One region of the Lysobacter enzymogenes genome, then DNA from elsewhere that is predicted to be linked to it. Evidence: riboswitches for the same ligand, from Rfam matches in the RefSeq annotation. Region 1 holds a riboswitch; each other region holds the start of a gene.
The links. A riboswitch is a leader RNA that binds a small molecule or an ion and turns the genes downstream of it on or off. The one in region 1 is predicted to bind cobalamin.
Positions count from the first base shown of each region.

Region 2: it holds a riboswitch for cobalamin, as region 1 does, so the genes downstream of both, btuB (TonB-dependent vitamin B12 receptor) here and metE (5-methyltetrahydropteroyltriglutamate--homocysteine S-methyltransferase) in region 1, are expected to answer to the same signal.
Region 3: it holds a riboswitch for cobalamin, as region 1 does, so the genes downstream of both, JHW41_RS21780 (CoA-acylating methylmalonate-semialdehyde dehydrogenase) here and metE (5-methyltetrahydropteroyltriglutamate--homocysteine S-methyltransferase) in region 1, are expected to answer to the same signal.

Region 1 covers NZ_CP067396.1:4,820,987-4,825,131, forward strand. Annotated here, with positions in the region: gene JHW41_RS19935 (hypothetical protein) at 76-1,245, opposite strand; partial or broken gene JHW41_RS27500 (DUF6053 domain-containing protein) at 1,458-1,628, shown strand; cobalamin riboswitch at 1,694-1,963, shown strand; gene metE (5-methyltetrahydropteroyltriglutamate--homocysteine S-methyltransferase) at 2,153-4,145, shown strand, end outside.
Region 2 covers NZ_CP067396.1:5,097,034-5,101,178, forward strand. Annotated here, with positions in the region: gene JHW41_RS21095 (phasin family protein) at 1-85, shown strand, start outside; gene bioD (dethiobiotin synthase) at 321-1,007, opposite strand; gene JHW41_RS21105 (GAF domain-containing protein) at 1,171-1,653, shown strand; gene JHW41_RS21110 (TfoX/Sxy family protein) at 1,650-2,117, shown strand; cobalamin riboswitch at 2,309-2,541, shown strand; gene btuB (TonB-dependent vitamin B12 receptor) at 2,679-4,145, shown strand, end outside.
Region 3 covers NZ_CP067396.1:5,261,496-5,265,640, forward strand. Annotated here, with positions in the region: gene JHW41_RS21775 (acyl-CoA dehydrogenase family protein) at 1-132, opposite strand, end outside; gene JHW41_RS21780 (CoA-acylating methylmalonate-semialdehyde dehydrogenase) at 144-1,658, opposite strand; cobalamin riboswitch at 1,831-2,050, opposite strand; gene JHW41_RS21785 (M23 family metallopeptidase) at 2,430-3,644, shown strand; gene JHW41_RS21790 (DUF2188 domain-containing protein) at 3,959-4,145, opposite strand, start outside.

The sequences.
Region 1 (4,145 bases):
ATGAAACGTCGAAACGAAACGGGGAACGACGGCAGAGAATCCGCGCGGCAGCGTCACCGCGCGCCGACGACGCGCCTACTTCGCCGCCTTGTCGGCCTTGGCGGGCGGCTCGTTCTTGCCCGCCGCGCCGGCCGGCTTGCCGTCGGCGGGCTCGGCCGCGCCCTCGCCCGCCGCGGCCTCGTCCAGCAACGGCGGCGGCAGGTCGCGCGCGTACAGGTCGGCCGGGCTCTCGCCCGGGCAGGCCTTGTCCGGGAAGCCGAACTGGGCCTGCAACTGCTCGGCGCATTCGGGCATCGACTCGAAGCTCTTGCCGGTGCCCATGCACTGCGCGTCGAACGCGCGGCGGAAGGACTCGCGGCGGCGGACGAAGTCGTCGCCGCACTTGCGCGCCAGGCGGATCCGGTCGAGGTCGTCCTGGGCGGCGTTGGTGCCGTCCAGGCCGTATTGCTTGAGTTCGTCCGGGGTCAGGATGCGCAGGTCGCGGTTGGCCACGGTCATCATCAGGTCCGAGACCGCGGTGGCCACGCCGTTGCGCTCTAGGTAATCGCGCACCTGCTGGTTGATCGCGCGCAGTTCGCGGCTGAGCTCGGCGCGCGAGGTGGCGGTGGAGCGGTCGCGCATCAGCCGGTGGATGCCGACCTTGCCCTCGATCGAGCGGGTGTCGCCGGCCGCCAGCACCAGCACGCAGGCGCTGTGGCAGACCGAGTTCTCGCGCACCCAGATCGCCCAGCCCGATTCGGCGATGGAGTCGCCGGCGCGCAGCGCTTCCTCGACGTGGCCGCCGCTGGAGTCGATGTCGAGGATCCGGGTCGGGATCTCCATGCGCGCGGCCATCGCCGCGACCCGCTGGGTCAGCGCGGTGAAGCCTGCGCCGATCTTGCCCTGGTAGCGCACTCGCACCACTCCGCGCTGCTGGCACGGCGACATCGCGTCGACCAGGCTGAAGAAGTCCAGCGATTCCAGGGTGTCGCCGTCGCCGAAGCGCGGGTAGTCGTATTCGCAGCTGATCCGGGCGCTGCCGCCGTCGAGCTTGGCCGGCGGCCAGTAGGTGCCCTTGAGGATGTCCTCTTCGCTGACCGCCGCCGGCGCCGGCTTGGGCGTCTCGTTCTGGCTGCCCAGGGTCACCGCCGCGGCCGGCGGCGCCTGCGGGTCCCGGCCGCAAGCGGCCAGCGCCAGCGCGCACAGCGCCGCGAACGCGGCGGCCAGGAGCCTGCGGGAAAGGAACGGGGAGCGTTGCGGAACCATGTGTCGAGCCACCGGAGTCGGAATCGCGCGGGACCGTCCTGGCCCGCGCCGCGCGCTGCGCCTGCAAACGTTAGCGGCAGGCTCGTTCAAGCTCAACGAGCACGACGCGCGTGGGCGGGCCGGGCTTCATGTTGACGCGGGGCGGATGAACCCGGGGCGAGGACGGACCGCTCGCGCGCGCAACCGACAGGTGCGGCAAAAGCGGCGGGAGCGCGGCGATCGGAGCGCGAAGCATCGGGCCTGAAGGCCCTCCCACGACCGCTGGAGCCTTCGATGTTCCCGCCGCTGCCGCACCACCGCCCCTGACGCTTGGGAGGGCCTTCAGGCCCGATGCCTGTCGTCCCGGCCCGACCGATGCCGCAAACCGCCGCAGTGTCATTTGACTTCGCCGGGCCCGCTGCGTACCTTGGCCGCGTCTCGGTGAACATCGCTTCATACAGATAAAGCGATGGGACACGCCGGCCACGGTTAGCGCCGCGGCCGGCCAGAGGGAATCCGGTGCGAATCCGGAGCTGCCCCGCAGCGGTATGGGAAACGAACGGGCCTTGGCACTGGGCGGTACGCCTGGGAAGCGGCCTTAGTAGGCGGAGCGAGGGGTGAGCGCAGAGGAGTGAGAAGCGAGCAAACGCCAAAGGGCTTTACTCGCTTCTCACTCCTCTGCGCTCACTCCTCGCTCAAAGTCCCGAGCCCGAAGACCTGCCGCGACCGGAAGGTGCGCCTTCCGTCCGACTCCGGTCCCGCTTCGCCGTCGCATCCGCGCGATGCGCGCGGCAGGCCGGCTCGCCCGCGGGGGCGGAGGTCGAAGCCAACGGATCGATCCGCAGTCCGGCGCACCCGCGTCCGGGCCGGCGCGGCCGTGGTCTCCTTCGTTGCCCTGCGTCATGCCCACGCATCGCAGGTATTGATCATGATCAGCGTCACCACCCTCGGCTTCCCGCGCATCGGCGCGCGGCGCGAGCTCAAGCAAGCCCTGGAATCGTTCTGGAAAGGCGACCGCGACGCGGCCGCGCTGCAGGCCACCGCCGCCGGATTGCGCGAACGCCACTGGCGCCTGGCCGTCGCGGCCGGCGCCGACAGCGTGCCGTGCAACGATTTCTCGCTCTACGATCACGTCCTCGACACCGCCGTGCTGTTCGACGCCATTCCGGCCTCGCACCGCGCCGCGTTCGAGGACGATCCGCTCTCCGGCTATTTCGCCCTCGCCCGCGGCCTGCAGGACGGCCGCCGCGACCTGCGCGCGCTGGAAATGACCAAGTGGTTCGACACCAACTACCACTACCTGGTCCCGCAGTTCGAACCCGGCCAGCGCTTCTCGCTGCGCGCCGACAAACCGCTGGCCGAACTGGCCCAGGCCCGCGCGCTGGGCCTGGACGCGCGGCCGGTGCTGCTCGGCCCGGTCACCCTGCTCAAGCTCGGCAAGCGCACGGACGGCGGCGATCCGCGCGAACTGCTCGACGCGCTGCTGCCGGCCTACGCCGAGCTGCTGGCCACGCTCAAGGCGGCCGGCGCGCAGTGGGTGCAGATCGACGAGCCGGCGCTGGCGCTCGACCTCGACGACGCCGACCGCGCCGCCTACCGCCGCGCCTTCGACGCGCTCGCCCAGGCCGACTCGCCGCAGCGCCTGCTCGCGACCTACTTCGGCGCGCTCGGCGACAACGCCGCGCTGGCCGCGCAGTTGCCGGTCGAAGCGCTGCACTTGGATCTGGTGCGCGCGCCGCAACAGCTCGAAGCGGTGCTGCCGCTGCTGCCGGCCGACCGCGCGCTGAGCCTGGGCGTGGTCGACGGCCGCAACATCTGGCGCGCCGACCTCGACGCCGCGCTGAGCCTGGCCCGCCGCGCCGGCGAACGCGCGCGCTGGCTGGCGCCGTCGTGCTCGCTGCTGCACGTGCCGACCGACCTGGAGCTGGAACGCAAGCTGCCCGGCCCGCTGAAGCAGTGGATGGCGTACGCGAAGCAGAAGATCGAAGAGCTGCGCCTGGTCGCCGGCGCGCTGGCCGGCGACGCCGCGGCCGAAGGCGAACTGGCCCAGGCCGCCAGCGCGCGCGCCGCGCGCCTGGCCTCGCCGCTGCTGCGCAACGCCCAGGTGCGCAAGCGCCTGGCCGCGGTCGAGCCGGCGATGACCCGCCGCGCCAGCGCTTATCCGCAGCGCATCGCGCTGCAGCAGCAACGGCTGAAGCTGCCGCTGTTCCCGACCACCACCATCGGCTCGTTCCCGCAGACCGCGCAGGTGCGCCAGGCCCGCGCCGAGCACAAGGCCGGGCGCCTGGACGATGCCGGCTACCGCTCTTTCCTCGAAAACGAAACCGTGCAGTGCCTGCGCGAGCAGGAAGCGCTCGGCATCGACGTGCTGGTGCACGGCGAGTTCGAGCGCAACGACATGGTCGAGTACTTCGGCGAACAGCTCGACGGCTTCGCCTTCACCTCGCACGGCTGGGTGCAGAGCTATGGCTCGCGCTGCGTCAAGCCGCCGGTGCTGTTCGGCGACGTCGCCCGGCCCAGGCCGATGACGGTGGAATGGAGCCGCTTCGCCCAGGACCACGCCGCCAAGCCGGTCAAGGGCATGCTGACCGGGCCGGTGACGATCCTGCAGTGGTCGTTCGTGCGCGACGACCAGCCGCGCGCCGACAGCTGCCGGCAGATCTCCCTGGCCTTGCGCGAGGAAGTGCTGGACCTGGAAGCGGCCGGCATCGCCGCGATCCAGATCGACGAGCCGGCGCTGCGCGAAGGCCTGCCGCTGCGCCGCGCCGACTGGCCGGCGTACCTGGCCTGGGCCGGCGAAAGCTTCCGCCTCGCCGCCAGCGGCGTCGGCGACGCGACCCAGATCCACACCCACATGTGCTACGCCGAGTTCAACGACATCATCGACGCGGTCGCCGCGCTCGACGCCGACGTGATCTCGA
Region 2 (4,145 bases), 280 kb from region 1:
CGAGACCGCCGCCAAGGCGACCCAGGCCAACGTCGAGAAGGCCACCAAGGCCGTGGCCAAGGCCGCCGCTCCGGCCGCCAAGTAAGCCTCGCGGCCGCCGCCTCTCTCCCGGCGGCCCGATGCGATGAAGAAACCCGGCAGCGCGAGCTGTCGGGTTTTTTCGTTTGCGCGGTGCGCAGGCCCCGGCCGGAGGATCGGAAGCGCCCGGTAGCAGCGGCGCAAGCCGCGACTGCGGCAACGCGACTGCGGCGGTATCTGCGACGCGAGCGGAAACTCCGCGGTCGCGGCTTGCGCCAGCTCCTACAGGGGAAGTGCGGGATTCAGAAGGCCGGGCGCAATGCACCGGCCAGGGTCGCCGGGTCGGGCTGCGCCGCATGCGGCAGCCGGCCCCAGCACGGCACCGGCAGGCGCCGGCGCAGGATCTCGAAGTTCTCGTCGGCGCGCGCCATGTGCGGGTCGATGCCGTTGGCGATCCAGCCGATCAGCTCGGCGCCGTCGGCCTGGATCGCGCGCGCGCTCAGCCGGGCATGGTTGATCGCGCCCAGGCGCAGGCCGACGACCAGCACCACCGGCAGTTTCAGCGCGCGCACCAGGTCGATCTGGTCGAGCTGAGCGCTGACCGGCGCGGCCCAGCCGCCGACGCCCTCGACCACCACGGTGTCGGCCTGGGCGGCCAGCCGCGCGTGCGCGGCCAGGATCGGACCCAGCGCGATCTCGACGCCGGCTTCGGCCGCGGCGATCTCCGGCGCCAGCGGCTGCGGCAGGGCGTACGGGTTGACGTCTTCGTAGCGCGGCCGCGGATCGCTGGCGGCCTGCAGCAGCAACGCGTCCTCGTTGCGCCAGCCGTCCGGGCCGGGCTCGCAGCCGCTGGCGACCGGCTTCATGCCGACCGCGCGCGCGCCGCCGGCGCGCAGGGCGTGCAACAGGGCGGCGCTGGCGACCGACTTGCCGATGCCGGTATCGGTGCCGGTGACGAACAGGCCGGGGAGCCGGCGGGCAGAAGTCATGCGGGAGTCTCGCGGCTGGGGCCGCCCGGCGCGCGGACGGGACCGCGCGGCCGACGGCGCGCTTGTCGGAAGGGGCGGCGGCGCCTGTGACTGATCTCGCGCTTTCCCGGCGCCGCCCGGTGGGCATGGTAGTCGCAGCGGACGCCGCTGTTACACTCCGAAGATGTTTACTGCCTCCACACTTTCGGGCCAAAAGTCCGAGCAATACGCCCAATTGGTCGACCAGGCCCGCGCCCTGCTCGACGGCGAGCGCGACCGCATCGCCAACGCCGCCAATCTGTCGGCGCTGGTCAACCAGGCCCTGCCGCAGCTCAATTGGGTCGGTTTCTATTTCTTCGACGGCACCGAACTGGTGGTCGGCCCGTTCCAAGGGCTGCCGGCCTGCGTGCGCATTCCGCTCGACAAGGGCGTGTGCGGCGCAGCCGCCACCCGCCGCCAGACCCAGCGCGTGGCCGACGTGCACGCGTTCCCCGGCCACATCGCCTGCGACGCGGCCTCGCGCTCGGAAGTGGTGGTGCCGCTGACCCGCGGCGCCGAACTGATCGGCGTGTTCGACCTGGACAGCCCGATCCCGGACCGCTTCGACGCCGACGATCAGGCCGGCCTGGAAGCTTTGGCCCAGGTGTATGTGGAGTCGCTGGCATGAGCGGAATCAAGATGCGCAACATCGGCCCCAAGAGCGCGGCCTGGCTGCGCCAGGTGGGGCTGCGCACGCACGAGGACGTCGCCGCGATCGGCACGGTCGAGGCGTTCATGCGGGTCAAGCGCGCCGGCTTCAAGCCGACCTTGAACCTGCTCTACGCGATCGAAGGCGCGCTGCTGGACTGCCATTGGCAGGAGATTCCCGACGAGCGCCGCCAGGAGCTGATCCTGGCCGCCGAGGCGGCCACCGCGCTGCTGCCGGCGCCGCGCAACAAGCCGGCCGCCGCGCCGGTGCGCACGACGGTGCATAACGAAGATCGCCATGAGGACGGCGGCTTCGGCGGCTTCGGCGCGGGCCGCGATGAAGGCGGCCACGGCGGGGATGGCGATGGCGCCGGCGACGAACGCGACGACGACGGCGCGGCCGGCGACAACGGTCGCGACGAGGACAACGGTCGGCACGACTGAGCCGACGCTGCGCGGCTGCGCCCGCTTCCTGCAGGAGCGGCGCAAGCCGCGACCGCGGCACCCCGGCCACGTCGAAAGCATCAACGCGAGCGATCGCCGCGCGTTCGCACCCCGCGCCGCTCCTGCAGAGGCCTAGGACGGCTCCGACCGGTCAGGCAGGCGGCGCCGGCTTCGCGTACACTGCGCCCCGCTTCGAGGTGACCCCGCGGCCAGGCCGCCGGGTTGAAACGGGAAGCCGGTGACGTCCGGCGGCGCGGATCTGCGATCCGGCCGCGGCCAGTCCGGCACTGCCCCCGCAACGGTAAGCGCGTCCACAGCGCGGCAACCGCCACTGTGCCACCGGCCTCGCGCCACCGGCATGGGAAGGCGCCGCGCCGGAACCGGTCCGCCGGTTCGGCCCGCAAGTCCGGAGACCGGCCCCGAAGCCCCCACAGGTTGCGATGCGGAGGGCATCGCGGCGGTCGCCGCGCCTTCGCGCCGGCTCGCCTGCGTTCGCCCTCCCCCGCCTCCGCCCTTCGCCGTTCGTCGTGCGCGCAGGATCGCGCGCGCAGGAGTGCTTCAATGCGTCGTTACCAGTTGCTGTCCCTCGCCATCGCCGGCGCTCTCGCGTTGCCGGCGGCCGCCGTCGCCGCGCCCGCCGGTGCGCCCACCGACCTGGATCAGGTCGTGGTCACCGCCAACCGCACCGCGGTCAGCGTCAACGACCTGCTGACCCCGGTCGACGTGCTCGACCGCGCCGACATCGAGCGCAGCCAGGCGCGCGACCTCAACGACCTGCTGCGCGGCCGCGCCGGCATCACCATCGCCAACCAGGGCGGCGCCGGCAAGCTGACCACGCTGTTCCTGCGCGGCAGCGAATCCGACCACGTGCTGGTGCTGGTCGACGGCATCCGCATCGGTTCGCCGACCTCGGGCCTGGCCTCGCTGCAGGACCTGCCGCTGGAACTGATCGACCGGATCGAGATCGTGCGCGGCCCGCGTTCGAGCCTGTACGGCGCCGACGCCATCGGCGGCGTGATCCAGGTGTTCACCCGCCGCGAGCGCCAGGGTTTCGCCCCGCGCGTGCACGCCGGCGGCGGCAGCAACGGCACCGTCGAATTCGGCACCGGCTTCGGCGGCCGCGGCGGCCGCGGCTGGTTCGGCGCCGACTACAGCTTCCGCAAGACCCAGGGCATCGACGCCTGCCGCGGCGCCGGCTTCCCGGTGTTCGCCGGCTGCTTCACCGACGAGCCCGACCGCGACGGTTACGAAAGCCACGCGCTGTCGCTGCGCGGCGGCGTCGAGATCAACGAGCAGTGGAGCGTGGAAGGCCAGGCGCTGCGCGCCGAAGGCCAGAACGATTACGACGGCAGCTTCGTCAACTATTCCGAGACCGTGCAGCAGGTGATCGGCGGCAAGATCGACTGGCGGCCGAGCGAGCGCGTGCATGTGCAGCTGACCGGCGGGCGCAATGTCGACAGCTCGGACAACTTCCTCGGCGCGGTGCCGATGGGGTATTTCAGCACCAATCGCGACACCGCGACCTTGCAGGCCGATTTCAACCTGTTCGAAGGCCACGTGTTGAGCGCGGGCTTCGATTGGCTGCGCGACGAAGTGCGCAGCGACACCACCTACGACGAGCGTTCGCGCGACAACAAGGCCGGTTTCGTCCAGTACCAGGGCCGCTTCGGCAACCAGTCGTTCGAGGCCAGCGTGCGCCGCGACGACAACGAGCAGTTCGGCGGCCACACCACCGGCGGCGCCGCGTGGGGCCTGAACTTCGCCGACCACTGGCGCGTCACCGTCGGCTACGGCACCGCGTTCAAGGCGCCGACCTTCAACGAGCTGTACTACCCGTTCTTCGGCAACCACAACCTCAAGCCGGAAGAGTCCAAGACCTGGGAACTGGGCCTGGCCTACCGCGGCGAGAACTTCAACGCGCGCATCGACGGTTTCGACACCCGCGTGGACGAGCTGATCACCTTCGACTCGGCGATCAACCTGCCCAACAACATCGAACGCGCGCGCATGCGCGGCGCCGAGATCGGC
Region 3 (4,145 bases), 440 kb from region 1:
CACGCTGTGCGCGTCCCAGTGCGCCGCATGCGGCGCGAGTTCGGCGCGGGCGAAATCGCGCGCGGCCTCGCGGTAGGCCGCCTGTTCTTCGCTGAGCCCGGTCGGCGCGGCCGGATGAACCTGCCAGTCCATGACCGCGGCCATCACTTGAGGCTGATCGTGGTGTTGACGCCGTGGCCCAGCGTGTCGTCGTCGAACCAGCGCGCGGTGACCGTCTTGGTCTGGGTGTAGAAGGTCACCGCCTGTTTGCCGTACGGGCCGAGGTCGCCGAGCTTGGACGCGCGCGAGCCGCTGAAGGAAAACAGCGGCACCGGCACCGGGATCGGCACGTTGATGCCGACCTGGCCGACGTCGATGTCCTCCTGGAAACGCCGCGCGGCCGCGCCGGACTGGGTGAAGATCGCGGTGCCGTTGCCGTTGGGATTGGCGTTGACCAGCTCGATCGCTTCTTCGAGCGTCTCCGCGCGCAGGATCACCAGCACCGGGCCGAAGATTTCCTCGTCGTAGATGCGCATGCCGGGCGCCGCGCCGGAGAAGATCGTCGGGCCGACGAAGTTGCCGCGTTCGAAACCCGGCACCGCCGGCGCGCGGCCGTCGAGTTCGAGCGTGGCGCCCTGCTCGACGCCGGAGGCGATCAGGCCCTCCACCCGCTCGCGCGCGGCGCAGGAGATCACCGGGCCGACGTCGGTGCCGGCCTCGGTGCCGGCGTTGACCTTGAGCGTCTTCGCCTTGGCCACCAGGTCGGCGATCCAGTCGTTGGCCGAGCCGACCAGCACCGCGGTCGAGGCCGCCATGCAGCGCTGCCCGGCCGCGCCGAACGCGGCGCCGGCGAGCGCGTTGAGCGTCTGCTCCTTGTTCGCATCGGGCAGCACCACCGCGTGGTTCTTCGCGCCCATCATGCATTGCACGCGCTTGCCGGCGAGCGAGGCGCGCTGGTAGACGTGGGTGCCGACCTTGGTCGAACCCACGAACGACACCGCCTTGATGTCGGGGTGGTCGCAGATCGCATTGACCGCGGTTTCGCCGCCGTGGACGACGTTGAGCACGCCCTTGGGAATGCCCGCCTGCAACGCCAGCTCGCACAGGCGCATGGTCACCAGCGGGTCCTGCTCGGACGGCTTGAGCACGAAGGTGTTGCCGGTGGCGATGGCCATCGGGAACATCCACAGCGGGATCATCGCCGGGAAGTTGAACGGGGTGATGCCGGCGCACACGCCCAGCGGCTGCAGCAGGGTGTAGGTGTCGACGCCGCCGGCGACGTTGTTGGCCAGTTCGCCCAGCTGCAGGTTGCCGATCGCCGCGGCGTGCTCGACCACTTCCAGGCCGCGGAACACATCGCCTTCCGCGTCGGGCAGGGTCTTGCCCTGTTCGGCGGTGAGGATCGCCGCCAGTTCGCCCATGTGCTCGCGGATCAGCTGCTGGTACTTGAGGAAGATCCGCGCGCGCGCGCCGATCGGCGTCTTGCGCCAGGTCTTGAACGCGCGCTGCGCGGCGGCGACGGCGGCGTCGATTTCCGCCGGCGTCGCCATCGGCACGCGCGCGAGCACGGCCTGGGTGGCGGGATTGACCACGTCGCGCCAGTGCGCGGTGGAGGAGTCGACGAACTCGCCGTCGATCAGCAGCTTGACGGTCGCGACGTCGGTCGCGACTGCGTGCATGTCGTTCATGTTGGTCTCCGGATCGCACACCCGCGAAGGCAGGCGCTGCGCGAACGAAGACCGGGCGAAAGGCGGGCGCACGCGCGCCGCACCGCATCCGCTCGTCAGGTCGCCCGCCGCAACGCCCGAGGAGAACGCCGCGGCGCGGGCCGCGGCAAAGCCGCGTGCGCCGTCCCGACGTCCGCCACAGGCCGGTCTCCGGACTCGCGAGCGACGCGGATGCGTCCCGCCGGCGCCTTCCCGCGCGTTCGCGCAGTGGCCGATGCCGGCTGTAACTCGCCTACCGTTGCGGGGGCAGTGCCGGAATGGGACTCGCGTCCGCACCGGCTTCCCGTTTCACCCTGCGCGCTCGCTGGAGCGGGCGGCAGGACACCTGTGGCGCGCGCAGTGTAGTGGTTCGGCGGCGACAGCCACAAGCTGCGCCGCGGTATGGTCGCCGGCCGGCGCCTTCGTTCGCGCCGTCGGCGACGCGCGGCGGGCATCGCGCCGCGACCGACGCGCGCGGCGCTGCGACACGGCGAATGCGCGTTCGCGACGCGATGGACCGCGCGCCCGGCGAGCGCCATTTCATCCACCTGAATTGCACATCGCACCGCCGCCGCGACTTGGCCGATCGGCGGGATCGACGCCGCGCCCGGCTGCGCGCGAAGGCGCGTATAAGGGCCTCAGGCGGCCTGATTGCAGGCAACACCGGGACGTCCGCGCTCGTCCGCGCGCCGCCGGCCCACAGCGCGAATCACGCCGCGTCGCGGCCTGCTCAAGGAGAACCACATGCTCAGGAAGAACCGCATGCCCGAACACCACCGCGCCTCGAACAACGCGAATGCCCGCCGCGCGCGCGGCGCGCCGGCGCTGTGCCTGGCCCTCGCGCTCGCCGCTTCGTCGCTCCCGGCGTCGGCAGCCGACGACGCCGCGCCGCGCGATGTAAGCGGCACGGCGCCCGATGCCAGCGCCGGCGGCGCTTATGCGGTGGCCGAACACGGCGAGCATCTGTCGCCGCAGTTCCGCCAGCGCGCCTGGAACGACATCCGCGACAACGCGCGCAAGCTCAAGCTCGCCGCCGCGCCGCGATCCTCGGCGCGTTCGCTCGGCGGCTTCGCCTGGCCGCTGGCGCTCAACAACGGCCTGGCCGATCCGGGCTATCACGCGATCTCGAACTACGTCGACCAGGCCGGCGCCGGCCAGGTCCTCGACTACAGCTGCGGCGCGCGCAGCTACGACGGCCATCGAGGCACCGACTATTACCTGTGGCCGTTCTCCTGGTACAAGATGGACAACAATCAGGTGAAGGTGATCGCCGCGGCGGCGGGCACCATCGTCGGCCGCTACGACGGCAATTTCGACCGCAGCTGTTCGGTCAACAACAACAACTGGAACGCCGTCTACGTCCAGCACGCCGACGGCTCGGTCGCCTGGTACGGCCACATGAAGAACGGCTCGGTCACCGCCAAGGGCGTCGGCGCGAGCGTGGCGCAGGGCGAGTACCTCGGCATCGTCGGCAGTTCCGGCAGCTCCACCGAGCCGCATCTGCACTTCGAGGTCTACGACACCAACGCCAACCTCATCGATCCTTACGCCGGCTCGTGCAACGGCCTGAATCTGTCCTCGGCCTGGGCCGCGCAGCGGCCGTACTACGACTCGGCGATCAACAAGCTGATCGTCGGCAACGCCCAACCGGCGTTCGCGTCGTGCCCGAACGCGGAGAGTCCGAACGAGAACACCGCGCTGCGCTACGGCCAGCAGGCCTCGTTCAGCGCGTTCTACCGCGACCAGCTCAACGGCCAGCAGAGCCAGTACCGAATCCTGCGGCCGAACGGCACGGTGTTCGCCTCGTGGACGCACAACGGCCCGGCGCCGCATTACGCCTCGTCGTGGTGGAACTGGACCTGGAGCAGTTTCGCGCCGAGCGGGCCGGCGGGCGTCTGGCGCTTCGAGGTCGCCTACAACGGCACGACCTACAGCAAGAACTTCACCTTGTCGCCCTGATCGCTGGGCGTTCCAGGCTCGGCGCCGCCGGTGGCGGTGCCGGGCCGTCGGCGGTGCGGCGGCGATAGCCGCACGCATCGCCGCGGCGGGGCACGAGCAGCGCTTGCGTTCGCGTGCGTCGCCGTCGCGGCGCGCCAGCCCGGTGCGCGCTTGCGCTTCGACGGTGCGATGGCTGGGCCGGCGGCGATCCTTCCGCGCGATCCGAACCAGCGACGCGGCCGTTGCAAGCGCTCGGCCGCGCAAGGTTGATCGCGTGAACGCACGCGGCCCTACCCTCGTCCGCGACGCTTGGCGCGGTCGCTACCGCCGCGGCCTTACTGCCGCCGCCACTCCGCGCACATCGCGCCGGCCGTGCCGCCGAGGAACACCGCTTCGCGGTCCATGCGCCCGTCCAGGCGCTGCACCCAGACCTCGGTGTGGCCGCCGGTGTCCTGGTTCTGCCGGCGCGCGCGCACCCGCGCCGCGGCGCTGGCGATGTCGCGGGTGGGGAACGCGATCTCT